One region of the Paenibacillus sp. FSL E2-0151 genome, then DNA from elsewhere that is predicted to be linked to it. Evidence: riboswitches for the same ligand, from Rfam matches in the RefSeq annotation. Region 1 holds a riboswitch; each other region holds the start of a gene.
The links. Region 1 has a riboswitch for cyclic di-AMP ahead of MHI55_RS00150 (ubiquitin-like domain-containing protein). Riboswitches for the same ligand answer to the same signal wherever they lie in the genome.
Positions count from the first base shown of each region.

Region 2: linked by a shared signal. The riboswitch ahead of MHI55_RS07510 (hypothetical protein) and the one ahead of MHI55_RS00150 (ubiquitin-like domain-containing protein) in region 1 are both predicted to bind cyclic di-AMP.
Region 3: linked by a shared signal. The riboswitch ahead of MHI55_RS18115 (3D domain-containing protein) and the one ahead of MHI55_RS00150 (ubiquitin-like domain-containing protein) in region 1 are both predicted to bind cyclic di-AMP.

Region 1 is NZ_CP150308.1:30,228-40,519, reverse strand. Features, by position in the region: gene spoVG (septation regulator SpoVG) at 36-320, opposite strand; gene purR (pur operon repressor) at 509-1,336, opposite strand; gene ispE (4-(cytidine 5'-diphospho)-2-C-methyl-D-erythritol kinase) at 1,434-2,288, opposite strand; gene MHI55_RS00175 (small, acid-soluble spore protein, alpha/beta type) at 2,438-2,614, opposite strand; gene MHI55_RS00170 (Veg family protein) at 2,872-3,147, opposite strand; gene yabG (sporulation peptidase YabG) at 3,301-4,197, opposite strand; gene rsmA (16S rRNA (adenine(1518)-N(6)/adenine(1519)-N(6))-dimethyltransferase RsmA) at 4,257-5,159, opposite strand; gene rnmV (ribonuclease M5) at 5,164-5,709, opposite strand; gene MHI55_RS00150 (ubiquitin-like domain-containing protein) at 5,865-7,049, opposite strand; cyclic di-AMP (ydaO/yuaA leader) riboswitch at 7,323-7,576, opposite strand; gene MHI55_RS00145 (TatD family hydrolase) at 7,818-8,588, opposite strand; gene MHI55_RS00140 (HD domain-containing protein) at 8,922-10,199, opposite strand.
Region 2 is NZ_CP150308.1:1,668,306-1,678,597, forward strand. Features, by position in the region: gene urtE (urea ABC transporter ATP-binding subunit UrtE) at 1-484, shown strand, start outside; gene MHI55_RS07485 (hypothetical protein) at 515-1,150, opposite strand; gene MHI55_RS07490 (hypothetical protein) at 1,178-1,381, opposite strand; gene MHI55_RS07495 (urease accessory UreF family protein) at 1,648-2,349, opposite strand; tRNA gene MHI55_RS07500 (tRNA-Leu) at 2,794-2,876, shown strand; gene MHI55_RS07505 (glutathione peroxidase) at 3,024-3,503, opposite strand; cyclic di-AMP (ydaO/yuaA leader) riboswitch at 3,875-4,050, shown strand; gene MHI55_RS07510 (hypothetical protein) at 4,166-4,564, shown strand; gene MHI55_RS07515 (HAD family hydrolase) at 4,739-5,422, shown strand; gene MHI55_RS07520 (Nramp family divalent metal transporter) at 5,527-6,822, opposite strand; gene MHI55_RS07525 (organic hydroperoxide resistance protein) at 7,223-7,642, shown strand; gene MHI55_RS07530 (zinc ribbon domain-containing protein) at 7,853-8,098, shown strand; gene MHI55_RS07535 (hypothetical protein) at 8,198-8,476, shown strand; gene MHI55_RS07540 (thiol-disulfide oxidoreductase DCC family protein) at 8,665-9,087, shown strand; gene MHI55_RS07545 (DUF6612 family protein) at 9,187-10,050, shown strand; gene MHI55_RS07550 (VOC family protein) at 10,260-10,292, shown strand, end outside.
Region 3 is NZ_CP150308.1:4,004,367-4,014,658, forward strand. Features, by position in the region: gene xerS (tyrosine recombinase XerS) at 1-35, shown strand, start outside; gene mobB (molybdopterin-guanine dinucleotide biosynthesis protein B) at 283-816, opposite strand; gene glp (gephyrin-like molybdotransferase Glp) at 823-2,112, opposite strand; gene MHI55_RS18080 (HNH endonuclease) at 2,311-2,601, shown strand; gene MHI55_RS18085 (DUF4247 domain-containing protein) at 2,716-3,456, opposite strand; gene MHI55_RS18090 (DUF4178 domain-containing protein) at 3,468-3,974, opposite strand; gene MHI55_RS18095 (DUF350 domain-containing protein) at 3,998-4,399, opposite strand; gene MHI55_RS18100 (PspA/IM30 family protein) at 4,495-5,166, opposite strand; gene MHI55_RS18105 (hypothetical protein) at 5,278-5,619, opposite strand; gene MHI55_RS18110 (polysaccharide deacetylase family protein) at 5,773-6,564, shown strand; gene MHI55_RS18115 (3D domain-containing protein) at 6,672-7,346, opposite strand; cyclic di-AMP (ydaO/yuaA leader) riboswitch at 7,349-7,543, opposite strand; gene MHI55_RS18120 (amino acid ABC transporter ATP-binding protein) at 7,762-8,484, opposite strand; gene MHI55_RS18125 (ABC transporter permease subunit) at 8,471-9,934, opposite strand; gene MHI55_RS18130 (M20 family metallopeptidase) at 10,119-10,292, shown strand, end outside.

The DNA.
Region 1 (10,292 bases):
ATGGCTCTCTTTTCCTTCGAACCCCAATAATGTTCTCAGGCACCTTCTTCAATGACTTCTTCCTCAGTTGCCGCACGATCGTATTCAGTCAAAACTGCTGCCTGAATCTTCTCACGCGTACCGGAAGAGATCGGGTGGGCGATATCACGGAACTCTCCATCAGGAGTACGTTTGCTCGGCATAGCAACAAACATTCCGTTGTTACCATCAATGACACGAATGTCATGAACGACGAATTCGTTATCGATGGTAATGGATGCGATAGCCTTCATTCTCCCCTCCGAGTTAACACGGCGGAGTCTGACATCCGTAATTTGCATGTGTGTGTTCACCACCTTTTTCCATCAGAACTTGGTGTATAATTCCACACAGCATATACGAACTCCTTCTTTTTATAACCACAAAAATTTCCTAATTTCAGGAATTTTTTTATTTAATACACAATTCGACAACGTTAGTGCCAGGTCGATGGAAAAGACCTTTTAACGACATAACATTCGTCATCTTTCTACAGGTCAAAATAGTTGCCAGGCTTGACGGAAATCTGTCTGCTCTTGGCATCAACCGCTGTCAGTTTCGCCAGAGATACGTAATCTGTTAACAGGCGTTCTTCTGAATCCACAGAACCAGATTCCACCAGTACCCCTACCCCGGCTACTGTAGCATTAAACTCGGCCAAAAGATCGATCATTCCTTGCACCGTACCCCCGGCCTTCATGAAGTCATCCACAATAAGTACTCTGGAATGCTCACGCATCGCCCTACGAGAGAGGGACATGGTATGCAGACTTTTGTGGGACCCGGATACATAATTGATACTTACGGCCGATCCTTCTGTAGCCTGATGGTCCCTGCGTACGAGCACGACAGGCAGGTTGAGCTGGGCTCCGGTCGCATAAGCCAATGGAATTCCTTTGGTTTCTACCGTCATAACCACATCAATATTCATATTGCCAAAGGCCGTTGCAAAAATCTTGCCGGCTTCATTCATCAATGCGGGCTGACCAAGCAAGTCGGACATGTACAAGTATTCTCCAGGCAAGATCCGATCAGGTTGCGCGAGCTGGGTCGAGAGCCGCTCCGCAAATGCCAGTGCCAGTTCTCGGGATACCTTCGGAATCCATCTTACTCCCCCGGCTGCTCCAGCCAGTGTATGCAGTTCTCCTGACCCACCTTCTTCGAACACTTCTTTGATAATCGCTAAATCTTCACTAATTGAAGACTTTGCGGCACCATAACGTTCGGCAAATGTGGTCAACGGAATAACCGTATGCGGTCTGGACAATAAGTATTGCGTCATTTCAACCAGCCTTGCGCTTCGTTTTAACTTCTTCACAGAGATCCATCCTCACGATCACGGAAACATCCAAATCCGAATAATTATTTAAGAATATAACACCTTTATACGTGTTTGTACATTATAAAAGCGAATTTTACGTTAACATACGTACAGCATACACTTCTTTACAGAACCCACGCAGACCATTGTATATCCGGGCAACCTTGGATTCTTTGGAAACCAGACCAAATACCGTTGGACCACTACCAGACATTAACACGCCGTCTGCACCCAATCGAATCATGGCATCCTTCAGATGCTGAACTTCCGGATACAGCTTCAACGTCACATCTTCAAGCACATTGCCCATCTGGTCACAGACTTCCGTAAATGATTGATTGCGTATAGCCTGCTCCATTTTAGTTGCACTCGGATGACGAACAATCTTGTCACTGCGGAACCTTCCGTACACATCAGCTGTAGACACATTAATCGGAGGCTTGGCCAGAATTACCCAGCACTGCGGCGGATTAGGAATGGGAGTTAACTTCTCACCACGGCCTGTAGCGAGTGCAGTCCCTCCTGTGATACAGAATGGAACATCCGACCCAAGTTCAGCCCCAAGCTCCTGAAGTTCGTGATCCGGTATATTCAACCGCCATAGACGGTTCAATCCACGCAGCGTTGCTGCTGCATCACTACTGCCGCCGGCAAGTCCGGCGGCAACTGGAATCTTTTTATCCAGATGAATATGGACACCCGTACGCACGTTATAGCGCTCCTTAATAAGTCTGGCTGCCTGAAAAGCCAGATTCTTCTCGTCGAGCGGGATATAACCCGCCTGACTGGAGATGAAAATAGTATCTCGCGGCAGCTCCGACATTTCCAGCCGATCAGCCAGATCGACCATGGTCATGATCATTTCAACTTCATGGAATCCATCGCTTCTTTTATGTAAAACGTCCAGCATCAAATTAATTTTAGCAGGCGCTTTTTCGTAAATTTTCAAGGCGTTCACCCGTCCTCACCTTTTCCCTAAGACAACTTAACATATTATATCAAAATGGGGCTGTCAAGTCATTTGTATTCCGCATCTAAGGGGAAAAAGCGGGGTTGTTCCTGACGGATTTCCCCGCTTTTCAGTCTGCTTGAAACGGATTAAGATTTGCGCGCAGCCTGTTCAGCAAGTTGAATTGCACGTTTTACCATGTTTCCTGCATCCTTGGCTTTAATTCCGCCCCAGCCTTCCTGTTGCACAGTATCATAGAAGCCCAGATCTTTCGCGAGCTCATTCTTCAGATCCTCTGACATGACACTTCTTCTTCTGCGACTCATGAACCATCCTCCTCCAAAGTATCCTTCATAATGTGATGAGTTCGTTGTTCGTTCACGTTTTGGACATTTTGTCACCAGGCCATATTCAGTTTCCTACATTGCTTAAGAAACTGTCCCTTCACCTGTCCATATAGTATGCCGCGACCGTTCCTCGCTCATTCCTGAGTATGTATGGGTTACGTTAGAGGGAGAATTGGTGTTTAAAGAAAACAAAAAAGCGATCCGCCTTGTGGGGCGAATCGCCTGTAAATCGATACTTACGTCTCCATATAGGAGCTATGCGTCTGGCTGCCCGGGTCATAAACCATGACTTCCACCGATTCCGTAAGTATATCCGCATAACTATAAGATACTCGCTTGAAGGTTTCTTGCTCCTCATCAAGCTTAACAATAAAAACAGAAGGGTACGTTTCTTCCAATACACCCGTACGCTCAATGGTCTTACGGCGGCCACCATTAGCCCGCAACATAATTTTCTGACCAATATGTGCATCGAGATTGCGTTTGATATCCAACAGCGTGTTTTTAGCCATTGTCGACGACCACCTCTTTTCTTGTCCATTATACCGGATTTTACAGTCATTGTCAAATCAAAACTAATTATTATATCAGCATCAAAAAGTTGTTGTCAATGAATTTTTTTGCAAACAAAAAAAGCCCCAAATTGGGACTTTAAATGGCCTACATCAGACTGCCGACGGGTTCACTTTTAGCGTAGATAAATCATTCAGCCCAGGCAGACCTACCCGGTAACTCCCCCGTGTCTCGACACCACCCACACCCTGGCTACCACTGATGGTATTGTGCAGAACATCACTCATGTTGACCGTATCGCGCACAGAAGTAAAGGAGGCCTTGGCTGCCACATAGACCGGATCAAGTGCATGAATGAGAATTCTGCCTGGGGAACTGGCAAAGTTTGCTCCAGCGCGCAGCAGTGCCTCAAAATGGGACTGACAGGCCCCTGCAACAATAGTGAGGGCGTCCAGATGGCGTTCATATTGTCTGGCCACCTGAATGGCCGATACAAAATTTTGCGAGTTCTTGTAGCTACCAAGACTATATAAGTCATAGGGCTGACGTGTCTTTAACACCCCATCATGACCCGTAATAACTACGATATCCGGACGTACTTTGGGTAATAAGCGGTATAAGGTATCTGCCATTGCCGATTCATGGACATACTGTCCCTCTGCGGGCACACGAAGTTGCTCATAGAGATCCATACTTTTTTTCAAATAGTTCGGATCTCCATCCAGATGAAGCACCTTTCCAGGCATTTCAAAATAAGCCGGTTCCTGCTGGGCAGTCCAATCCTGTACCAGACCTTCACGATTCCGCTCAGCCTGTTCCATACGATTCTGCTGCAGACGGGACAGGGTCTGATGTGCTTTAATATGCGCCTGTCTGGTCTTGGCGCTTTGTGGTTCGTAGGGAACCTGTATCAAATCGTCCACCGGGGAATCGGCAATCAGCCGGAACTCAGTCCCTTTAATGACCGCAGCATCCAACTGGAGGCCTTCCACCCGAAAAGTCACATCGCCGCCGTATGACTTCCGAACGACCAAGTCTCCGATATTCATCAACGTAATCACCTCTACCCCATCGTATGGGCAAAGACCCGGTTTGGTTCATTCAAATTTTACAGCGCTGCACGTACCCCAGCTTCCCACATTACGGTGCTGAGTGTGGCATACTCTTGCAGACTCAATGTCTCTCCACGCCGGGACGGTTGAATACCTGCCTGCTCCAGCAGAATGTCTGCCTGTTCCCGGTTCTCCTTTGTGAAGAAACGTGCCTTCAAGTTGTTTGAGATTGTTTTTCTCCGCTGGGCAAAAGAAGCCTGTACCACTTCGAAGTAGTGTGCTTCATCCGGAATCTCCACTGGCGGCTGCTCACGCACTTTCAGCTTAATGACAGCTGATTCCACATTAGGTTGCGGAATGAAGACCGTAGGAGGCACAATACACACAAGTTCCGGCATACTGTAGTACTGAACTGCGATGCTTAGACTACCGTAGTCTTTTGATCCCGGTGCAGCAGCCATGCGTTCAGCCACTTCTTTTTGGATCATGACAACAATGCTGTCTACCGGCAGCTTCTCTTCCAGAAGTTTCATCATGATTGGAGTCGTTACATAATAAGGCAGGTTAGCCACAACACTGACTTTGTCCACGGATGCAAAATCCGTATTAAACAACTCAGCCAAATCAAGCTTCAACACATCCCCATGATGAACACGTACATTTGAATAAGGCTGCATCACTTCTCCCAGGATTGGGATTAAGCGCTGGTCAATCTCTACGGCTGTGACGGGACCGGCTACCCGAGCCAGCCGCTCCGTGAGGGCTCCAATACCCGGCCCGATCTCCAGTGCGCCCTTGGACTCGTCCAGATCGGCTGCATTAACGATTTTGTTAAGTATATTTTGATCGATCAGAAAGTTCTGACCCAGACTTTTCTTAAATGAGAATCCGTGTCTTTGAATAATCTCTTTCGTACGCTTGGGCGTTGCAATTTCAATCGTCTCTTCCATGTTCTTCATATGCTCACAATCCTTCACGTTCAATTTGCGCTAATGCTGTAGAGAATTCTTCCCGTGTAATCTGAAATACACTGAGACGTTTGTGGAACTGCTTCCCGTTACAATAACCGATGCCCAGCAGATTGCCCATCTCCATGCGACGTGCAGCAGCCTGCGGATGCACAATAAGTCCTGCCGCGATCAGGTCCTCCCAATCGATCAGGCTCGGAGCACCTTCGTATGAAGTATGTACGCGCGCCAGAGCATGACGGATCGCCTCTGGTGAGGCATTCTCCACCCCAATGTCCCCTTTGCGCGTTGCATCGGCTTCCGGAATGAAGGCATGTTTGCAGCCTGGCACCTTGTTCGCAATAATTTTTCGAATGCGTTCGCCAGCATGATCCGGATCTGTCAGTACAATGACTCCCCGTCTCTCCTGAGCAAGCGCAATCCGCTTCAGAATGCGTTGGTTGATTGCTGATCCACCTGTTTCTATGGTATCGGCTTCCACGGCCCGACGGATAGCTACCGTATCGTCACGGCCTTCCACCACAATGACTTCTTTTATCATGTTCCATTTCTTCCTTTCTAACGCAAAAAGAAGAGGAATATCCTCTTCTCTGCCAAACGGCGGGGGAGACTGAATTCAGACTCCTCCGCCGCATATTCCGCATGAATCATTCATGCAACTATTTTATAGCATTCCCATTTCAAAGTAAAACGATTTTAGTTCGCTTCCGGCTTCACCGGACCGATCACGTAGACCGTCTTGCCTTTCTTACGTCCAAAATTCAGGGCATGCTTCACACTGTCATAATACACATCAATTTTGTTGCCTTTAATGGCACCGCCTGTATCTTCCGCACGACGGAATCCCAGACCTTCGATATATACCCACCAGCCAATTGGAATGACTTTGGGATCAACCGCAATGGTACGCCCTTCCGTTACACGAGTACCGGAAGCTGTTTTAGTTCCAATGCCAGGCTCTTCAGAAGAGTAGGCAGTCATGGATACATTTTTAAGTACTTTGGAGTATTTAAAAGAAGTCCCGGATACGGTAATCACTTTGCTGCCCGAGGCAGATGTTTTCTTCGAGTTCGTTGTTGTAGCCTTTTTGGTTGTTGAAGTTTGAGCCGATACGGTCTGAATCTCAGGTTCTTTCACGACCGGTTTTGCTTTGGTGCCGACAGCGATCACTTTATCTACACGATTATTCGCGACAGATTTGCGGACCATTTTTTTGGAGACCAATTCTCCATCCTGAAATACCTTTTCGATATGCTGCACAATTGTGCCTTCTTTGCCGTTCACAACGACACGGTTATCCCCTTTGTATAAGCTAGGGTCAGCCGTTTTAATGACTTTGTAAGCGATCGGTTGCTCTACTTCCACTGTACGCTTTGTTACGCGCACTACACGGATCTTCATCTCCGCTTTGATCGCAGTTCCAAGCGCCGGATACACTTTATCATTACTTTCAACTTGAATACCTGATTTTTGAATTGCATCTTCTACCGATGAATCGGTTGTATACAGAGTCTTGGTGTCTCCGTCTGCCGTAATGTTAACTGGAACGGCCCGCTCAATAACGATTCGGTCTCCATCTGTAATCGCCCCATTCATGGACATGGATACCTTATCGTGAGGGCTGACTGTGATCGACTGCTCCTCCAGCATTTCCTGAAGCATTCCTGTACGAGTCTCTACCACCTGAGCTTTGCCATCAATAACCAGCGAAATTTGTTTCCCGGCCTGACCGTAAACGACTAACAAGATCATGATTGTAAGCGCAATTGAGAAAATCGCGATCAATGCCATTTGACGCATGTTCTCATGCTTCCACCGCAACGCGAAAGACTTACTGGATGATCGTGACTCATGGGTCTCTTCTGGTTGGAATGTGCCCACTTCTCCGTCCTCCTTCATAGCCTCGCCGTCTAAAGTAATGCATGATGTCTTTGACGTGACTATACCAAATTTTCTACAGAACACAGATTGGACCAACATAATCCGATTCTGCACCATGAATCAATCTTCGCAACATGATGTCATCCTCCTGAATACCTACCGTATGATGACAATATTTCTTTTATTCAAAAACAAAAAAGCCAAAGAAAGAGTGTAAGAGGAACTCTTCCGTGGCTTCCGAATGATTTTGAATATCGGAAATTCATGCACGAGGTTGCCTCTCTTTTTCCGCTTGCGAGGTTAGCTGTCGGGTTCGGGCGAAAGAGAGCCGCCCTATCTTGGGTCACCCGCTCATGGCGGACGCCCTTGAATTCACCCCGAGACCCAAAGAAGAAATCAAATATGGCTTCGCAGTTCCCTTCGCTGCTTTTGGGTCAGCGAACGTTGCGCATCGGCCAAATACACCGATGTTTAAGCCCTATTGGTTCCCCCGCTCTCCGATAACGGAGACTCAGCGAGACTGATTCATGAAAGTAATGTTGTTTCATCGGAAAGTGTCCCTTTGTTCATCCCCCGAACATCTGTCCAATTTTCCGCACAACAATTCACTGAAAAGATGATATCCTGTTTTGATGCATGTTGTAAAGCGTTGATCAAGTACGTTTTTCTGAATATTTGGTTAAAATATTGTAATATTCTTGATTTATTTGGATCAAAGGGCAAATTACCTCCGCTTACCTGCCTTTTTCACCTCATTTGCTCGTTTTTTTAACGAATCCCAAATCGTTCCATGGCATTTTTGGTTGTTATTGCAGCAATTTCCTCCACCGAAATGCCTTTAATTTCCGCAGCTGCCTCTGCAACCAGACGTACATGCGCTGTCTCATTTCGCTTCCCACGATAAGGGTGCGGTGTCAAATATGGAGCATCTGTTTCAATGAAAAACCGGTCCATAGGAACCTTCTCCAGCACCTCTTTGGGTTGCTTTGCATTTTTGAATGTGATCGGTCCTCCGAAGGAGAGATGGAAGCCCATATCGAGGCAACTTTTTGCTGTTTCCCAGCTACCCGAGAACGAGTGCATCACACCACCAACTTCACCCGCCTTCTCTTCACGCAAAATTCTTATGATATCCTCATGCGCATCCCGATTATGGATGACAATTGGCATGTTCACTTCACGCGCCAAAGCAATTTGTTGTCGTAATACGCGATGCTGTATTTCTTTTGGTGAAGTATCCCAGTGATAATCCAATCCAATCTCACCGATCGCAACCACTTTTTCATGCTTGCATAAAGATGCAATCCACTCCAAATCGCCCTCCTGCATTGTGATCGCATCTACGGGATGCCACCCTACAGCTGCATATATAAAGTCATATGTTTCAGCGAGTTTCATTGTGGTTGGAATTGTCTCCCGGTTAAAGCCAATGTTGATCATGCGACCAACTCCTGCATCCACAGCACGCTGAATCATGTCCTCGCGGTCCTCGTCGAATTGTGGTGCATCCAGATGTGTATGTGTGTCGAACAGCATCATGTCTGTATCTCCCTTCATGTCGAAATAACGACTATCTTCTTTTTCAAAATCCAATTTGTAAAATTCAATAATTCATTGACTCATACATAAAACATTTTGGGTAATCTGTGTATTACATCATTACGTTTGTTTCTTCACAACTACAATATATAGAAGATATACGGATATTCTGATCTATATATTGCTAATTGTGCTCATTCTGCCTGCTTGCATTTACAAAATTATGTCGATCTACATATACTCCCCATTAAAGCAGATTACTGTATCATGGAAAATAGCTCTTTTAGAAAGTGTTTTGATATCGAAATTCTTCATCGGATTATACCCACACGATTACAAGAAATAGGGGCGTATATGTGACGGTAATTCGTGAATAATCGCATCCACCTTGTTTTGCGGGTAATACAAATGATGTTTCCCTCGGTGAAGCCCACTGATGGAACGGACAATGTCAGATACTTCTGACAACTCACGTAAATTGTCCTGTCGATCCAGAAGAAGAATCTGCTTATCTGTGGATTCATCCGGACGAAACACATCATACGGATTATCCGAAGGAAAATCAATTTCAAGATCATATTCGGGATCGAGGCCAGCCTGTACAAAAGCTTCCCGAATCTCTTCCATCATTGTCAAGTCGACCTGTTCAAGCTCTACATACTTATATAACTTGCGATCCATAAAACGTTCGCATAACTCACTCAGAACAGTATCGTCCTCCTTGCGCCACTGCGTAAATGCCGTCTGAATTAATGCTTCATCCAACTGCAAATATTCATCCACGGATAATTCTCCTTCAAATAATTGAGGGAGTGGATCAATCATGAAGCGGAATTGAAAACCATGTTGTAGGAGTGTTTTCGCTCGCTTGAATATTTGCCGCAATATAATTTCAGAACTACGAGTTACCGGATGGAAGTAAATCTGCCAATACATCTGATACCGAGACATTAGGTAATCCTCCACAGCATGCATGCCTGACTCCTTGACTACAATCCGCCCATGATAAGGACGCAGCATCCGAAGGATACGATCAAGGTCAATCGTGCCGTAATTTACACCTGTAAAATAGGCATCCCTGAGCAAATAATCCATTCGGTCTGCATCAAGCGGACTGGTCACCAAGTTCACCACAATCGGCTTTTCATACGTTTTTTGAATGACAGACGCTACTTTCTCAGGAAAATCAGGAGCATACCGTCTTAAGATCGCCCCTACTTCGGTATCACCTGTAATAATGCGACAAGTCCAATCTTCGTGATTCATGTCAAAAGCTTCCTCGATGGAGTGAGAGAATGGCCCATGCCCGAGATCATGAAGTAGAGCTGCACACAGAGCTACAATCTTTTCTTCCTTCGGCCAATCCGAATAATGACTTCTTTCAAATTGAGAGATGATCTTGCGTGTGATCTCATAAACACCTAGTGAATGTGAGAACCGACTATGCTCTGCTCCGTGAAAGGTAAGGTAAGAAGTACCCAGTTGACGAATCCGGCGTAAACGCTGAAATTCCGGGGTGTTAATTAACTGCCATATAACCGGATCTTGCACGTGGATATAATTATGTACCGGATCTTTGAATACTTTCTCTTCCGTTAAACGTTGTTCCATGTCGACTCACTCCTTTAATTTCTTTTATATTAACGCTTTGAGCTCTGCGATTCATCTAAGATTCGACACCATATGACGAACTTTGTCGAATGA
Region 2 (10,292 bases), 1.6 Mb from region 1:
CAAGCGGGCAAGGGCAGGGATTGGTTATGTACCGCAGGGGCGGGAGATTTTCCCGCAGCTTACGGTGAAAGAAAACTTATTGCTCGGTCTGGAGACAAGTGCACCGGGAGTAAAAACGTTCCCGGAGGATGTACTGGCGATGTTCCCAGTGCTTGCTACGATGTATGGACGGCAGGGCGGGGATCTGAGTGGTGGACAGCAGCAGCAGTTGGCATTCGCCCGGGCATTGGCTTCGCGTCCAGGGTTGTTGCTACTGGATGAGCCGACAGAAGGCATCCAGCCTTCTATCGTGGAGGACATTCGGCAGGTAATTTTGCAGCTCAAGGCAAAGGGGAACCTCTCGGTTTTGCTGGTAGAGCAGAGTATTGATTTTGTGCGAAGTGCCGCAGATTACATCTATATCATGGACAAAGGAACCATAACCCTGCATGGGACACCGCAAGAACTGGATATGTCGCAGTTTGAACATCATCTCTCCGTATAGTTGTAGTTAGTCGGCGAGTGGAGAGAGGTTTCAGGAACGCTTGTCCAGGATATTCGAGTATTTCGGATATAACCGCCGGATGCATTCCGGACAGATGTCATGGGTGAATTCGGCGTGGGTATGCTTCTCCAGATAACTCTCAACGGAGTTCCAGTGTTCCTCTTCGTCCTTGATTTGTTTGCAGACGGCGCAAATAGGCAGCAGTCCGCGCAATGTGCGTACTTCAGACAATGCTTTCTTCAATTGGTGTTCTGTCTTTCTCTGTTCGGTAATATCCATGTGTGCAATTAAAGCGAGATCGGTATCCAGAATTGAATTTGAGTAAGATAGAGGGGTGAGTTCTACACGAAACCACCTCTTTTCGTTGTATACAGTATACACGCAGATGTCATATGTATGATTTCGATTAAAGGGTATTCCGCGTTCTTTCAGATTCTGTGCGACAAGTGCCATGTTAGCGTTCTTGCCTCGTTTTGCCCAGGCTTCCGTCAGGTGCAGGTAGTGTCTATGACTACTGTGTATATCCGGGTTTGGTGAGCATTGACCAAGTCCCTGTTGCCAGGCACGGTTACAACTTTGGATAATCCAATTGTCATCAATGATGATGAGCTGGTGACGTATGGACTGGAACGACAGCCTCTCCAGATCGGATGTAACATGTCTCATGGATGAGACCCTCCTTTGGCAGAAATCTTATCTCAGTTCATCTGGAATATCCAAAATATCAGCGACCAGGTGCCTGAATCGGGTTGCTTTGCGTGTGCCGTGAATAAGATTGGATAAACGATAGGGTGGGATGCCATGCTGTTCACAAAAGGTCTTCTGGTCCACTTGAAGTTCGGTTAGCCGTCGTTTGATGGCCCATCCGAACGGAGTAACTGGTTTTTTCTTGTTCAAAAGGGTTCACCCCTGGTTAGAATGTAGTATTCAGCCGCTCTTTCTTCATGTAGAATATATAGAAATGCGAGCTGTATGTTTCATTATATACGTAAATTCGTCATCTAACAATTAAAAAAGACGGAAAAAAGTGTATTTTGTGATTATAAATGGCGTAAATACGTAAATAAAACAAATAAAATGAAAAAAAACACGTCGGCAAGGAGGTTGCCGCGTGTTTTTTAGTTTGTTTGAATGAAGGGGAGCGGGTATGAGGAGGAAGAGGATTAGGCCCTGTAGGCATGAAGTCCAGCTCCAAGCATATGGAAACTGGGGAAAAATGATTTCATGGACATCGAGGTTGGCTGTGCCAGTCCATCCGCAGCCGAGGCGCTGACGGTCTTCCATTCATTCTCCAGATCTATGGCCAGGCGGACCATCAGATCCTTGGTTGTATCGTTGTTCAGGGGAATGACTTTGGAGGCTTCGGTTATGCAGGCATTCATGGCTGAATGCAGGTAACCAAGGACCGCCTCCTCGACAGGGATGTCGAGGAGGTGGTTAATCCAGGCGTGAACAGTGGATAGGCAGCCAACCGAATCGTATTTGGCAAAGATCTGTTCGAGCTGGCTGAAATCAATCCAGGGGTGCAGAGCGCGTGCGAGTCTGATCAATCGTTTACCCATGGCGGCAGCTTGTTCTCTGAGATCTCCAGGGGTTCGCTGAACATGGACGAGCTTGTCGATTAGAGCTATCCGCCATGTATCCTTGTGATCTGCTGCGGTATAGATGCCTTTGATGGCCATACCTTCAAGACGAACGATGCTGGGATGCAACTGACAACGCATGAATGATTCGAGATCTTCAGCATTACGAATGGTACCCTCCCTGATATGGATATCCATGCCGAAGGAATGGGTGAACCCTCCAACTTGAATAGAGGAATCAAGCAGTTTGACATAATCGAGCAGCTTATTCCCACGGTTCACAATCATTCGCCTCCTGTGTTCGTTAAATGTCACTTAAAGTGACATTTATATTCCTTTTTGTTTGCTTTATGTTTAAAAATCCGAATTATATGATAGTTATCATCCCATAAATGTCCGCTTTTTGTCAATAGTATCCGTGAAAATTAATGGATTAAATCTGGAATTTAATACTTGTGTTATTTTATATAACTTATTGTGTTATTTATGTGGTGAAGTTCATGGAGGACTATATATAAGGAAGGACTATATATAAATGAATCAACAAGATCGGCTCTTACCGAAAAAGAGGGGATCAAATCTAATCATATGCAGTTCATGGGTAAAGATGACGAGATTATGCGATTTTTGATGAAAATGCCTAGCTGAAAAAGAAGTATTAAAAAATACTTTACTTTTAGTTCTGAACCCGGTATAATCAATTCTGTTGCCGATTATTTACGACATGCGGTCGTGGTGGAATGGCAGACACGCTATCTTGAGGGGGTAGTGGGCGTATGCCCGTGGAGGTTCGAGTCCTCTCGACCGCATCATATGAACGATTAAAAAGAAGCTTTCCATTAATGGGAAGCTTCTTTTTTTTGTCTTTTTCGAACAGTATGACATCTGGGTTGAAAAAAGGCCATCCATTACCGGAGGAATGTTGCTCTACCTTCCGGCTACGGGTGGCCTGTGTATTATTTTTGCAGCAAATTCTTGATATCTTCTTCAATCTTGTCCGGTGTTGTTTTGGGAGCATAACGTTTAATGACCTGTCCGTTCTGATCCACGAGGAATTTGGTGAAATTCCATTTGATTGCTTTGGAGCCGAGCAGGCCAGGAGCTTCTGTGCTCAGGTGTTGGAAAAGAGGGTGAGCGCTTGAGCCGTTCACATCAATTTTCTCAAACATGGGGAAGCTCACGCCATAATTCATCTGACAGAACTCGGCAATATCGTCGGAAGATCCTTTTTCCTGTGCAAACTGGTTACTTGGGAAACCAAGCACTTCAAATGGAGCATCTTGAAATTTGTCTTGCAATTCTTGCAGACCTTTGAATTGAGGGGTAAGGCCGCATGAGCTTGCCGTATTCACAATCAGGAGCACTTTGTCACGGTAGTCGGACATTTCAACTTCTTGACCGCGAAGGGTATTCACTTTGTAATCGTAGACTGTCATCTAAATCGCCTCCATTTATTTACTCTTATATCTTCTATTATATTGGTTGCAATTAAATATTGCAAAACTAATATGGTGTTAAAAGAATCAAAACAGGCAAGTTGTGCAGAATACGTGAATGAATTGCGAAGTGATTTACGCCAGAGTGAGAATTAGATAGCCTTGAAGAGATAGATAGAGTATAACTTTGTTGTAAGCGTTATTATGGATAGGAATTGGCAAAAATCTGCCGATTTGGTGATCTGGGCGGACTTTACACCGACATGGCACGGGTGTATGATTCATAGCGTAATTTCAATTTAAACTAAATTGTACTTGAAAAACGAAACAAACGATAATATCGCTCGATCTTACCTTAAGATATACGAACGATGTTTTAATCGCTGAGTTTCCATTCATTAATGAATGGGAAACGGGGGAACCAACGGAATGTGCTGTCCAGGACAGTGGGCATTCATGGGGTGAATTTTCCGGTGACAGCCGGAAATAGGGCGACTCTCGCGCCCGAATCCGTCAGCTAACCTCGTAAGCGTTAAAGGGAGAGGCAACAAGCCGTACGCTGGTTCATGGTGTTTTCGCCATGGGTTATTTAAGAAGCGTTCGGGAGGCCTTGGTCCCCCACGCTTCTTTTTTGTTGTCTTTTCACGCCAAGGGAGGAACGAATGATGGATACTGAGATGATCTTAGTGACTGCTCCAAATGAAGCAGGACGTAAATTTATCAAATTGCTGATGTACAAAAAAATGCCGTTTGCCGTTCTAACCAACAGTGCAGGGGAAGAGCGAAGACTCCGTAGAATCGGAGTAGAACATGTCATTCGCATGAATACGGCTGCAGCTCAAAAATGGTTTTTGCCGCAGGGCAGCGTAGGCAATGTGTTTATTTTCGAGAACAGCCTGAATCTGACCTGTCGTTATTTACAGATCTGCCGTTCATGGACATCGAAATCCCTGTGCGTCATTACGGAGCAGAGTCATCCTAAGGGCATCTATCGGGGCATGGGCGCAGACCGGATTGTATATTCGCTCAATGGGGAAGTTGGCTTTCTCCTCAATGGTTAATGCCATAGCTTGTGATTGCTCAGGTGTAAGGTGCCTGTTATAATTGAATGTATTAGAATCAATTTCAGAATTTACTCAAGGTATTATGAAATTGATTCATCGATAAACGGAAGTTTGAGGAGACTCATGCAGGATGGTGAGTCTTCTTTTTTATGCTTACAAGGAGGAATTGGCGTGCCGGATGTAGGTGGATTGAAATGGTTGTTTTTTGATGTTGGAGATACGCTGGTGGATGAATGGGAGCCGGTTGATGATATTATCGGACAGTTTGTCCGTGAAGCTTGTGCTTTGGGGTATCCGGTGACAATTGAGGCGGTACGCGAACTGTTCGCGAGCTGTTACCGAAAATATGAGCAATGGCCTATGAGAGTGGCGATTCGCACATTTGTTGAAGACGAGGGGCATCAAAAACAGATTCAGGACAAGCTGAAGTTTCAAAAAGATCTTGAACGTCCTTTTCCTTCAGCAGATTTTGTTCTTCAGCAGTTGTCACGGCATTATCGCATTGGCATTATTGCCAATCAGAGTCCTGGAACGGAAGAGAGACTGGAGAGTTACGGCTTGCGGAAGTATGTTGATGTTCTGGCATGTTCAGCTGAAGAAGGAGTGTCCAAGCCAGACCCTGAGTTATACGCTGTGGCCTTGAAGCAGGCAGGTTGTGAACCGGAGGAAGCCGTCATGATCGGAGATCGGATCGATAACGACATTATACCTGCTCGGAATCTGGGCATGCGTACGATTCGAATTATGCAGGGTTACGGAAGATTCCAGCCAGATCTATCGGATGACAAACGTGCGGATTGGACTGTTGAATCATTGGATCAACTCTTGCCGTTACTGATGCCAAATCAGGATTAGATTCAGATGGTTGTTTATTGGATTGCAACAATAAAGGCTGATCAACTGGGTATAAAATACCGGAGTTGATCAGCCTTTTTAGTATTTAGCCAATTAAAATGAGATTAGAACAACCGGATCGTCTGAATGATCAGATATACATTCAGCACAACGATAATCGCGGCAATGACCCATGAGATGATTTTGAGCCACAATTTGTTGGCGAATGCACCCATGCTTTTTTTATCACTTGTGAACATCACCAGGGGAATTACAGCAAAGGGCAATTGAAGCGACAGCACGACCTGGCTCAAAATGAGCAGTTCTTCTGTGCCATGTTCTCCTGCAATGGCTGTCACAATTACCGCCGGGATGATGGCGATCAGACGTGTGACCAGTCTGCGTAGCCAAGCCGGAATTCGAATGTTCAGGAAACCTTCCATAACGATCTGCCCAGCGAGTGTACCTGTAAGGGTAGAGTTCTGACCTGATGCTAACAGCGCCACACCGAACAGGATACTTGCGACCGTAGTACCCAATAGAGGTGTCAGCAGATGATAGGCATCAGCGATCTCAGCAACCTGCGTCATACCAGCACTGTGAAATACAGCGGCAGATACAATCAGGATGGCTGCATTGATGAACAGGGCCAGTGTCAGCGCAATCGTAGAATCCATGGTCGAGTACCGAATGGCTTCTTTTTTGCCCTGTGGTGTCTGTTCGATCTGACGGGTCTGCACAATGGAAGAATGCAGGTACAGATTATGCGGCATCACGGTTGCTCCGATAATACCAATGGCAATATAGAGCATAGCCGGGTTTTGCAGGATCTCAACATTTGGTACAAAACCATGGAGAACACCGCCCATATCCGGTTTTGCCAGAAACAGATCAATCCCGAAGCAGAGGGCAATTGTTGCCATCAGCACAATGACGAGAGTTTCCAAAGCGCGGAAGCCTTTGTTTTGCAGAACAAGAATCAGGAGTACATCAACTGCGGTGATGATAACGCCGTATAACATGGGGATGTTAAATAACAGTTTTAATGCGATGGCAGAACCAATGACTTCAGCCAGATCGGTAGCTGCAATGGCAAGCTCACACAGAATCCATAACATCATAACAACAGGCATGCTGAATCGTTCACGACAGGCTTGAGCCAGATCCCGTCCAGTGACGATACCGAGCTTGCCAGCCAGCGACTGAAGGACAACGGCCATCAGGTTCGATAACAGGATAACGGATAACAAGGTATACCCGAACTGCGAGCCGCCTGCGATATCTGTTGCCCAGTTCCCCGGGTCCATGTAACCTACGGCAACGAGGTATCCTGGGCCTACAAAGGCGAGGAATTTCTTCCACCATGCAGCATTCTGCGGAACTTTCATGGAACTATGTGCTTCTCCAAGGGAAGGGGCCATGCCCGCAGTAGATAATGATTCTCTTGAAGGAGCGTTGAACGGATTTTTTTTACTCATACGATAATCACCTGACTTTGAATTATTGATTTGGAGATATTGATGCGGTACAAACCGCTCATGATATATCTAAATTTTTATGTTTATTGTTACATTGTACTCCTTCAATTATTTTTGTCTAGTGCAACTTTTATGTATCAGCACAAAATTTCGGTTGTAGCTTGAATATGCCCCTTCGTATATTACCCAACCTTAGGGAAAATACAGCCATGGCATTGAAATGCATGAAAATAATAAAGTTGTAAAAGCTGATAAAGATACAAAATTGCGTTTCAAAATGAGCCAGAAGTTTAAATTGAAAGGAAGGCAGTAAAAAACTATATGGATAAGGGAGAGATTCTGAATGGAAGCTTTATATACAGCAGTAGCGACAGTTAAAGGTGGACGTACAGGTTCGGTGACTTCTTCGGATGGCGTGCTTAAGCATGATCTGAAAATGCCAAAAGAGCTTGGTGGCTCCGGTGGTGAAGGTACTAACCCTGAGCAACTTTTTGCCGCTGGATATGGAGCATGTTATGAAAGTGCCCTTGCCAATGTAGCACGCAAAGCAGGTGTGAAATTGGAGGATGTGGTCGTTACAAGTAACGTATCCATTGGTAAAGACCCTGCGGATGACGGTTTTCAGCTGTCTGTTCGTCTGGACGTTAGCATGCCTGGTGTAGATCACAGTCAAGCAGAGGAACTGGCCCGCAAGGCGCATGATTTCTGTCCATATTCCAAAGCAACACGCGGCAACATTGATGTTGTATTAAACGTAGTTTAAGATTTGACTCCTGGTAAGTAAAGGGAACATATAGAGCAGGTTATCCCAGATACCTGATGTTCGACTACAAAGCCCTGCTGGCAATCGGCAGGGTTTTGTGTTGATTATCATATAAGGACATGATGCAGGAGATTAGATGCCAGATCGCGTACTATTTTACATAATTGCACTCTCACTTCATGCTACACATTCCATAAAGGGGGAACGAAGATGAGTATTGAAGAGATGATCGAGCGGCGATTTGTGTGTACAAAATGCAGGGGCACGGATTGTAACATTAAGGAAGTTTCCATGTCAGGAGCAGGCCTGAGTAAGATGTTTGATATACAGCATAATCACTACCTGTTCGTGGCTTGTGCTTCCTGCGGGTATGTTGAAGTATTTGATCCGGATGTCTTGAAAGGGAAAAAACAGGGACAGGTAGGGACGATTCTGGATATTCTGTTTGGCGGGTAGACATGCGCGAGTTGACATTGATCTGAATTTTCTTTAATATAACTTAGTACTGAGTAGTGTCATTGCATGAACCAAATTTGAATTAAACAGGTGATATCCATGTCTTATAGACCGCGTATTGCAGATTTAGAATTAGCTTATGGTAACAAGGAAGACGGATTGTATGAATTCAAAATGAATTTGGTAGACGGTACAAAATGCCGTGTATTCTACACCCGTTCACCGGAATGGAAGATGACCAATATCAGCCGTCTGCAGAAAACCCCTTGTCCAGTATGTCGCAAAGATTTCATTTGCAAATGTATGGACCAGTGGGCAAGTGACCTGCATCAACAGATGATCGATGACCAATGGATGGAAAAGGCAGTTACGGAATAATTGTCGGACAGATACGAGCGTGGGCACAATGCCTGCGCTCTTTTTCTTTATATTTCCCATTTATGCGTGTTCAAAAAGAGCGGTGTTCAGTCTTTTTGAACTACCTCTAGAAATAAATTTAGAATTAGTGAACAAGAAGGCCCAGATTGGGTAAGTTACTCTAACCGCAACAATAGGAGGCAGCCAATATGACAGCAAATCAAACAGATGTGCATCAGGGACATCCGATCGTACTGGTGGATGGTGTCTGTCACTTCTGCCAGGGCTTAACCAAATGGATTATCAAGCGTGACCCGGAAGGAAAATATCATTTTGCATCGCTTCAATCGGATGTAGCCAAGGAATTGCTGAAGAAAGGCAATTTGTCGACAGATAGTATGGACACCTTTGTGCTGATTGAAAATGGAAAATACTATACACGTTCAACCGCCGCACTGCGATTGGCTAAGGGTCTAAAGTTTCCTTATCCGTTGTTATATGTGTTCATCATGATACCGAAATTTATTCGTAATGCAGTCTATAACTGGGTTGCTCGCAACCGTTATCGCTGGTTTGGCAAGGATGAAGCGTGTATGTTGCCTACACCGGAGATCAAAGATCGATTTCTGTGAAAAAGTCTCGTGCGACACATTGTATCCAAATTTGATGATTAATAGCGGAAATAATTGGGTAATGACTACAGATCATATCTATTTTGGGAGGAAAACAACTTGAAGAAGTGGACTACATTAATTATCGGGGCATTATTAGCAGTAAGCTTGGCAGCATGCGGAAACGACACAGACAACACGGCAACGCCGCCAGCGACCAACAATGAAACATCTAACGAGGGTAATACACCTGCGGAGCAGGAAACAAAGATCCCTACCCTGGATGAGTTGATTACCAAAACGAATGCAGCAACCAAAGAAATGAAAAGCTTCACAACTGAAGCAAACATTGATCAGAATCTGAAACTGGATGCTGGTGAACAGTCACAGGATCAACAGGTTAAAACATCGCTCAAAATGGATATCATCAAAGATCCAATGATGATCTATCAAGAGATGAAAATGGAAATGTCTGGGCAGGAAGCGCAGAATGTAAAGCAATACATCACTTCAGATACGATCTATTCACAAGTGGGAGAACAATGGGTTAAAATTCCTGAAGCTCAAACCAAAGAATTGGTGGAGCAGATGAAAGCAAGCATGAATCCAGAAGGTGAATTGGATCAGTTCAAAAAGATTGAGGAAGACACCGAAGTTACAGAAGATGGCGACAATTATGTCATTAACGCTAATGTATCCGGTGATAACGTAAAGGAACTGGCCAAAGCCGTGATGGAGCAAAACGGATCGAATGCCCAGACCCAAGCGATGCTTGAACAAATGAATATTACAAGCATGAAGATGAAATATATGATTAACAAGGAAACCTATCTGCCTGCAGGTACGGATGTAAACATGGTCATGGAGATGGAACAGAATGGACAGAAAATGACGATGGACATGAAGATGAACAGTACATTTTCTAACCACGATCAAGTGGAAGAGATCAAGATTCCACAAGAAGCATTGGATAGCGCTAAATAATTTGGTTATGCCAAATGTGCTGAAGATGATTTAATGCGGTAAGCGAGCATCAATGTATGCCGTTTGTAGGGCACCTCTGAACTAGATTTGTGTGAGCCGAGAGGTTTACCGGATTAGAATCAGGGGTGTTTTTCTGTTTAGCGGAGATTATGGTCAGGGTTGAAGGTGTTATAGTATAGTCATATTGAAGTAGAGAGGGGAGATATAAGATGATTGAATATGCACACATTCACCATGTTAGT
Region 3 (10,292 bases), 3.1 Mb from region 1:
AAGCCATTGAACGTCGTACCGACGAAGGGATGTAACATCCCGAACATAATAAAAGCAGCAAACCGCATCAAGGATTTCGATCCGAGAAAGGTCTGCTGCTTTTTTGTTTTTTTTGCATCATTCAAGGAGAAGAGCATAAGTAGAAATAATTATAGTTTACATAATAAATATTACGTTGTATTAAAAAGAATCAATCACGCTCTCTGTAAATTCAATCATATCCAGCGATCATAATATCCTACTTTTTTAACGTTTCTACGATTAGACTTCACCATTCTGCCTTCACTTGCTTTCAACCATCGCTAACAACGCTTTGGCTATATCCTCCGTTTCATGAACCGAGTACCATGTTATCTCTCTGCTTACGGCGCTCCGCTCTATAAACTGCTCTGAAGGTAGCCATGAGATTATACCCACTACCCCTTCAAGCTGATCAACCAAGGTCAGATCTTTCTCTTCTCGAACCATCACAAATTTGGGATAAGAAACATTCTTGAATCCTTCAACAACAATCCAATCATAATCCGATAGATAGCTCAGCATATCCTCCAGCTTGGTTGCCTGTCGCTCCATAATCGCAGTACGTTTCTCTGACATGATAACCACCGCCGAAGCCCCAGACTCTCCAAATCGATAAGAATCCGTTCCTTCTTGATCCATCTCAAAATGGTCATGACCATCATGCTTAATTGCTGCTACTTTAAGTCCCATAGAAGAAAAGTGCCCGATCAGCGCGGCTGTCAGGGTTGTCTTGCCTGTGTTTTTGTATCCAACAATCTGTATGATATGTGGCTTTGTATCACTCATTGTAGTCATCTACCACTACCTCACATGACCTGAGGGCAGTTTGAGAATACGTACCTGCTCACCCGCAGGAATGCCTTTTTTCTCAGGTGGAACAACAATCAGGCAATCACTGTCCTTAATGGTGATCATCACGCTGGATTCATCTACACGGGCGGCAGCCGGTATCGCGTACACCATGCCGTTGCGGATCTCTGTGCGTCCACGTACGAAACGTGTAAAATTATTAACTTTGGTGTACTCTTCTTCCAAGATCGCAGTCCATTCTTCCATATAAGGATGAGCATCCGCCTGCATGGAACGAATGGTTGGACGAACAAACAGACCAAAACCTACAAAACAAGCCCCCGGGTTACCCGAAAGTGCAAAAAGCAATTTATCTTTATATATAGCAGCTGTGGTCACACTGCCTGGTCGCATCGTCACTTTGTTAAACAACATCTCCACATGTTCTTCAAGCACAAGTTCGCCCATAATATCATAATCCCCGACGGATACTCCGCCTGTGGTCACCACGATATCATTATCTTGAATGGCTTCTTCCAGTTTGGCCCTTGCCGTATTCACATCGTCTGCAATAGAACCGTACATCACAGGCTCTCCACCTGCCTCTACAACCAGAGAGCGCAACATGTAACTGTTGCTATTCCGAATCCGACCTGGTTGTAATGGCTCATCTACATCAAGCAATTCCGTGCCGGTTGCGAATATCGCCACCTTTGGACGTTTAAATACAGGAACTTCTGCTATGCCAAAAGTAGCTAACACGGACTGCTCTCCTGCCCTGATGATCGTTCCTGCTTCGAGCAGTTGCTGTCCCTCTTGGACTTCCAGTCCGATTGGGGTGATATTAGCACCCGACAATATGTGCCGTTTCAATGCAATCCACTGTTCTCCATTCTCTACCTTGCTCTCGGTCATCTCCATCATAACTACCGCATCCGCACCTTCCGGAACCTGTGCACCCGTCATGATGCGAGCCGTCGTACCTGAAACAATGGTGTGATCCGAGGTGTAGCCGCAAGGGATTTCATCAATGACTCGAAACCAAACTTGATGATCACTCGATGCATTTATGGTATCTGTACTTATAATAGCGAATCCATCCATACCCGATCTCCGGAAGAATGGATACGGATGGGGTGCCTGAATCGTCTCTGCAAGTGTGCGGCCATGAGCAGATTCAAGGTGAACTTTCTCTATGGAGCCTACAGTAACTCTTGCAGCTATTTTGGCTTGGGCATCCGGTACCTGTACAGCTGTACGATTGAATTTGGCAGTTGTCATATCATGTGAATGTGAGTTCATTTTCAAAAGTATTCTTACCTCCTAAAGACTATCATCCTTTAAGAAAGTGTAGCCCGAATACAGTAAGATAACAAGTACATCACTTATTGATCCTGTGACAAATCTTATTTCTTACAGGTGTAACATTCCTTGACCTATGTTCAACATGAAAGGCATCTTGTCTGCCCATAATATAAGTGACAAAGGGAGGCGATGATCATGAGTAATCGATGTGAATTATGCGAAAGAGAACCTGTGAATACGACCATTCATCATCTTACACCCAAAGAAATGGGCGGAACATTTCTACCAACGGCCAACCTGTGCATCCCCTGTCACAAACAGATTCATTCGCTATACACCAATCGCGACATTGTAACCCTTGGTCTCACTGATCTGCAATCCTTGAGACAGGATGAACGAATGATTCCATTTATCCGCTGGATTCGCAAACAACCTGCTACAACGATTCCCCGCGTACGCAAGTCCAATCATGTTCGCAAATCGTAAACCAAAAAGAACAGTTCCAAGGTAAATGCGCGGATAGAGATAAATCCGTCATACCTTTTCCTGTTCTTTTTGGATTGAACTATATGTTGGGCAGCCAAGCTTATAATTAAATCATTATCTTCGCCTCTTAATTCGGCCGCCGCCCACTCTGGTTTTTGGTTTTTTGTAGGATTTCTTAGGTGAATCAAACAGCCCACCACTGCTCTTGTTGCGATCAATGGTTCCCTTACTCTGATCCTTGTTGCGGTTGAATAATCCTCCGCCAGATCCCACGCTTGAATCTTTATCGCTTCCGCGCCTTGTAATCGTACCTTTCCGATCAACAGTAATAGGTGGAGCAAGCTTCTTGTCATTACTTGTTGGTGCACGATAAGATCCTGCACTCGGTTTATACGTATCTTTATTGGTATATCCTCGATAGTTGCCATAACCTCGCCCGCCAAAAGAATCGAACAGATTACCAATTAATGTAGCGGTGAGGTAACCTTGTAAAAAAGATGAATCGTAGTTCTGCCGAACATATTCCTTGGAGTCCACCTCAACCAAGGTATCCTCCGGCTTGTTCGGGTCTTGTTGCAGGTGATAATACTCGTCCTGATACACGAGGAACATACGCTCTGTGTTCTCCGCCGATATCTGATCCGGTTGCCTTTGGTCAGACAATTCCTGAGCCACTTCCGGAACGGTACGGTCCGAAGCACGGTACACATAGGACGTTGAGTTACCACTGCCGTTAACCGATTCAAGCGGATATGTGTCCTGAACAGAAGGTGCTGCTCCGCACGCGGACAACAGAGACATGACAAGGCTGAGGACCAGCATTAATTTTAATCCATGTGCCAAGCGTTTTTTCATTGGAACCTCTCCTAGCTCGAACGAATCACTTTGATATCCGCAGGAAGAATGGACTCACCCTCATACAGTGTAAATCTTCTGTCTTGCCACTCCACGCGAAGAAGCATATTATCATCCGACTGATACTGCCATACCAATTGTTCTCCAGCCTGGCCATATGGAGTTCTACCTGCCGTTGATACCATGCCTCCATACTCTTCCTCCAGATGATATGCGCGTCCATCCAGGTCCAGCAATGTGGGCACCTCATCAGGTGCATCAAGCCTGCCATCAATTGGTGTATATAGGGCGTAACGTGTGAGTTCCCGTTCTTCGATATGCAAATATCGAAATGCGGTACCATCCTGCAGCGTGAGCACAACTGCATTTCGAGCACGATTTTGTACCCGACCAACGACTTCATAAGTGACCAGAGAAACCTCACAGATATCACCAGGTGCAAGCTGAAGCATCGTTTTCTCTGCCTGCGGTGGTTCAGGTTTCGTTAGTATTCCTTTAATTCGTTTCCATACACTCATGAGAATTACTCCTGTTCCTTATCTTATAAACAAGCTGCAATAATCAGTGCGCCCACGATATGTAAAGCGCCAGAGAACAATCCGTACCCTGTCTTCCCTTGCTGAATTCCCGTATCCAGATCCAGATTGGCCCATTTGCGAATCATAAAGTGTACAACACTCTCCAGAATCAACAAAATGATAAAGGATACAACGGAGACCAGCAGTGCTTCTCCCAGGTGACCGGCCGTAGAAATGGACGTAGCGAGTACATATCCTTGTGCAAATAATTTCATAACCATACGTGTAGTAACGGCCATATTGCCAGCCTTAACTTCAGCAAAATCCTTATATTTCGTGAACAGTGAATCAACATACATCAGGACAAACAGCAAAACCGAACCAGATCCGGTCCAGACCAGCATCGCCAAAATGTTCAAATCCATTTACACAGCCCCCACATATCAACATGAACCGCATTTAAAAGCGAAGGAGAAATACTCTTCTCCTCCGCTGGTTAACCTTGCTGACAACCAAGGTATTAGTTCTTATTATCGTACTGTTTCATCAATGCTGCGAGTTCGTCTTCAACAGCCTGATCTTTACCCAACTTCTCGAACTCTTCATCCAAAGATTTTCCTTTGGAAGACATTTCGTTGCTTGCTTCTGCCTGTGCTTCCATCTGCATCATCTTCTCTTCCATACGCTTCATACCAGCACTTGCGGTATCAGAGCCAAACCCATTCAACGCTTTGTTGATTTCCGTTTGGGCTTTTGCTGCATTGTAACGCGCTACCAGTGTTTCGCGTTTGTTCTTCATTTGAGTCAGTTGCTTACGCATCTCGTCGAGCTTGCCACGCAGGTTATCTGCAGAAGCCTTGTTTTGGTCATAGCTGGTTTTGTACTCAGCCATCTTCTCTTCAGCAACCTTTTTCTCTTCCAGAGCACGTCGAGCCAAATCTAGATTCTGAGCACGTGCCGCCGTATGCGCCTGCTCTTCACGTTTCTTCACAAGAGCTTCCTGCTCTTCGAACAACTGCTTGAATTTCTTCTCAATGGCGATCTGTTGAGCTACTGCTTTCTCCGCATCTTCCAGATCCTCTTGCATGTCACGGATATATTGGTCCGTCATCTTGATTGGATCTTCCGCCTTGTCAATAATGGCGTTGATGTTAGACATGGTTAGATCACGCAAACGTTTGAAAATGGACATTATGTTATTCCTCCTAGTCGATATTACATCGTATATAAACATACATACGTAACAATCTACAACTCGTTTCAATTTTAGCAAATAAAATCAAAACATTCGATGGCTCTTATGTCAGGAAGATCGTTTATCTTTGTTCAGATGATCCTCCATCAACCTCTCTGCAGTCTGCACGATTTCGTCGATCTGCATCCGCGTGATGGAATCAAAATGGATACCCATGATCACCGTAACGGTTACTTTCAGTTGCAAGGCTGCCTTTCGGGCAAGCCGCTCACACAGCTCTTGTTCTTTATGCCCGGGAATATGTACCGTCGTCCCGCTTACGCGCTCATGATCCACATAGAACGTGGCTACGGCGCCAATATGCGCCTTTCCTCCGGTAACGAGAAAAACCTTATCTTCTCCTGCTTCAATCACCTGTAAACGTATGGATTTCAAATCAGATGTACTCATACCCATCCACCTATCCTTTTCTATATGTTATATATGGAGGAATTATGGCTGTCATGAGCTAAATCCACAATGAAACTTCTCACACTGCGCATATTTTATGGAGCCCCCGGGTATACCAAGGAGAACGTCATTTTGAAAAAGGAGGCCGATATTATGCGCGTACGCCTCATTATGCTGATGGTTATCGTTATTTTTCTCGGGGGATCTCATGCTCCAGTTTCATCGCGGGATGTTTCAAGCCCGCCAGGTGAATCCGTATCAGGTTCGGATTCTGCGGAAGAAGAACAACTGACATTGGGACAATTACGTCAAAAATATGCCGATACGTTCAAAACCAATGGTCCTTCAACCAAGAAGGTTGCACTGACTTTTGATGATGTACCTGATCCACGGTTTACTCCACAAGTGCTGGATGTATTGAAGAAATACAATGTCAGAGCTACATTCTTCATCGTGGGTAGTCGTGCTGAGAAACATCCGGATCTAGTGAAACGCATCGTTAAGGAAGGGCATATGGTTGGTAATCACAGCTACAATCATCCTGAATTCAGTAAGCTGTCGATGAATGCCTTTCGCAAACAAATTTTACATACCGGGGATATTATTCAACGTTTGGCGGGATATACGCCCAAGATGATTCGGCCACCTTATGGAGACATTAATGAAGAACAGCTGAGATGGGCTGCCAAACAACATTATAGCATTGTGAACTGGAACGTAGACTCCCTGGACTGGAAAGGCCTTTCAAAGGAACAGGTGAAAGATAACATCCTCTCTGCCGTGAAACCTGGCTCCATCGTTCTGCAACATGCTGGAGGCGGTGTAGGGTCAAACCTGAACGGCACGATTGAGGCTTTGCCTGAAATTATTGAGGAACTACGTAATCGGGGATATGAACTGGTCACCTTGGACGAAATGCTGGGATTGCCCAAGGCCAAAGATTAGGATGACCGTGATAACAAATAATGAGAATATTAAAAGGGTGCTGTTCAATCGCGAATTAGCGACTGGCAGACACCCTGTTTGAATTCATTTTAAATGTTATTTTCTCTCTACTTCAGAATGTACAGCTCGATATCCTGAAAACCAAATGAGCTTACAGACTGTTTGCTACCCGGGATAAAGATATCAATCCGGTGACCCTTGATTGCACCGCCCACATCCCGCGCTGTGGCTACAAAAGCCTGTTTTGGCAATCCTGGATGGCTGTGACCAGTTACCAGTACTTTGGTTCCAAGTGGAATTACACTTGGATCAACTGCAATCGTACCCAGTTCAAGGTCATTTCCGAAATAATCGACTGCACCCCAGCCTCCATTTTCAGACGGATCTGCAGAGTATGCCGTTGCTTTTACGTTCACAGCTTTGCTGTAATCGAATGTTTTACCCCAGGCTTGAACAACTTTATTATCTGCGTTGACGTCCAAGCTTGCTGTAGTAACAGTCTTCGCTTGGGTCTTGCTCTCCGTTGCCGCAGCGTCTGCTACATTGTTTGCCTTACCGGGAATCGTAATTTTCAAACCACCATAAATGTTGTAAGCCGAAATGTCGTTGTTTGCTTTAATTAACGTGTTGAGTGCTACTCCATATTGTTTTGATAAGGTGTAGAAGGTATCCCCTTCTTTGGCCACATGAACTGAATCGGCGTGAGCCGGAACGGCTTGAATGAGCATTGCTGTTGTCATTAATGCTACTGCTGTTTTGGCTATACGTTTCTTGTTAATCATGGTCTTCCTCCCTCATTGTGCCTGCGAAGTTAGTTGTCGGATTCGGATGAGGAGCCCACCCTATAGGTTCTTCGTTACATTTGAAACGTTATGTACCCAATTCACCCCAAGCAGTGTGCTGTAGATCTTCCCCCTGCACAATCTGCATCGTTACATCCCCCGCACTCCCTGTCCGGAAGTTTCGGCAGAGTTCAATATATCACAATTTTGTAACCTGAACTTGTAGTAATTCTTACCAAATGGTTTTTAGCATGTAAGCATTTGTAAGAATACTGGTTAATTCAGAAAGTTTGGTTGACCCGATTCCTTTACATTTGGTAACAGAATAGTTACTTTTCCGAATCCATACGTCATTATTATCCATAAAAAATAGCGTTACCGACTCGAAGTCAGTAACGCTATTTGATCACATCGTTTAGAGTACTTTCGCAAGAAAATCACGTGTACGTGAATTTTTGGGTGCTCCAAACACCTCATCAGGTGTTCCCTCTTCCACAATAACCCCGCCATCCATGAACAAGATGCGGTCTCCCACTTCACGTGCGAAACCCATCTCATGGGTTACGATGACCATCGTCATTCCGCCTTCTGCAAGACGTTTCATGACATCCAGCACTTCGCCGACCATCTCAGGATCCAGTGCCGACGTAGGCTCGTCAAACAGCATCACATGCGGCTGCATGGCCAATGCTCTAGCAATGGCGATCCGCTGCTTCTGTCCACCAGACAGCTGATTCGGGAATGTATCTTTTTTATCGTACAAGCCCACGGTGTTAAGCAGATCAGCAGCAATTTTTTCCGCTTCCTGAGTGGATTGTTTCTTCACTTTAATTGGAGCAATCGTAATGTTTTGCTCTACCGTTTTGTGTGGGAACAGGTTGAAGTGCTGGAACACCATGCCCATTTTCTCACGAGTTGCGTTAATGTTATGCTTGGGGTCCGTGATTGACACGCCTTCAAAATCAATCTCTCCTGAGGTAGGCTGTTCCAGCAGATTCAGACAACGCAAGAACGTACTTTTACCTGAACCAGAAGGACCGATGACCACGACAACCTCACCTTTGCCAATCGTCACGTTTATGCCCTTAAGCACATCGTTATTTCCATAAGATTTGTGTAATTGTCTAACGTCTATCACTTGCACTCAACTTCCTTTCCAGTCGTCCCAGCAGCTTGGACAAAATGAACGTCATTACAAAGTAGATGGCTGCTGCAATCAAAAATGGACTCAAGCCTTGGTACGTAATGTTCTTGACTACACTTGCCTGATACATAATGTCCACCATACCGATAACGGAGATAATGGAGGATTCTTTGATGATAGTTATGAATTCATTACCGATCGCTGGTAATACAGCTTTGAAGGCTTGTGGCAATATGATATAACGCATCGCGGCGCCTCTTCCCATACCTAATGAACGCGCTGCCTCCAACTGACCACGATCCACACCTTGGATACCTGCACGGAAAATCTCCGCCAGATAGGCACCACTATTGATTGAAAGTGTAATGATACCTGCCTGAAGTGCAGTGAAGTTAATGCCAAAGCTCAGGGAAAAACCATAGTAAATAATCATCAACTGTACCAACATCGGTGTGCCACGGATCACTTCAACGTAAGCCGTACCGATCCAGCGCAAGATTGCAGCGTCATGCAAACGGAACAAACAGATGATCAATCCAATAATTACCCCGAAGATAACCCCAAGTGCAGACAACAGAAGTGTGTATCCTACACCTGTAGCATAGAAACTTTTGTACTCCCAGAATACTTGGAAAATATTTTGTGATTTGTTCGCTTTATCCGCCATCAAGAGGCTGGCGTCCGTCACCATCTGATTGATTTTATCTTCGCTTTTCAGTCGCTCCAGTGTTCCATTTACTGCAGCTAGCAGCTCGGTATTACCTTTACGAATCCCGATTGCCGCTTCTGCTTGCTCTTCGTCCGGAACAGCAGCAGCAAGTCCAATGATATCGTCCAGATAACCTACAGCAACGGTATCTTCAACGATTGCCGCGTCAATGCGTTTTGTTTGCAGTTGAAGCACGATATCCGAGATTTTATCCAGCGCAGTAAGCTTCGCTCCTGGAATACTCTGTCCGATCGTTTCCTGAATGGAGCCTTTCTGAACGCCAATCTTCGCATTTTCAAGTTCTGCCATGGTTGGATATTTGTCTTTATCCACATTGCGAACCATAATCACTTGTTTTGACTTATAATAGGTGTCGGAAAAATCGATACTTTTCTTCCGCTCATCCGTCGGCGTCATACCTGAAATCACCAGATCAACACGCCCGCTCTGCAATGAAGGCAGAAGACCGTCGAAGCCCATATCCTCAATCACAAGCTCAGCGCCAAGATCTTTGGCAATCTCTTTGGCGATCTCAATATCGAAGCCGACGATTTCATCTTTGCCATTAATCACTTTATGGAATTCATATGGTGCAAAATCGGCACTTGTACCGAGCACCAGCTTTTTACTGCTTGAATTATCTGTAGTTCCACTAGCAAGTGCCACAGGAACGGCAGTCGTCAGCAGAATAACAAAGGTCAACAGCATCATGGTGTAACGACTTATTAATTTCAACCTTTTTCTCTCCCCTTACAATACTTTGTATGCTTCTCATGTTGATGACTGAGTCATTATAAAGTACAATGCATGATTATGCAATGCATTTTGACAATACAAATCTTGACTTGTTTCTGAAAAAAATAAAGCAAACATGATATAATCAATGAATTATTTTCATTTTTGCATAAGGAGTTTACTAATGACAGCTAACAAATCACAAATTCTAACGGTTATTGATCAATATGCTTCCCGTTTTAAAACCATTTCATCATATATCGGTGCCAACCCCGAACTGGGAAATGAAGAGTATCTCGCTTCTGCCCGTTTGAAAGAAGAACTGCTCTTCCACGGTTTCACTGTAGAGGCTCCAATC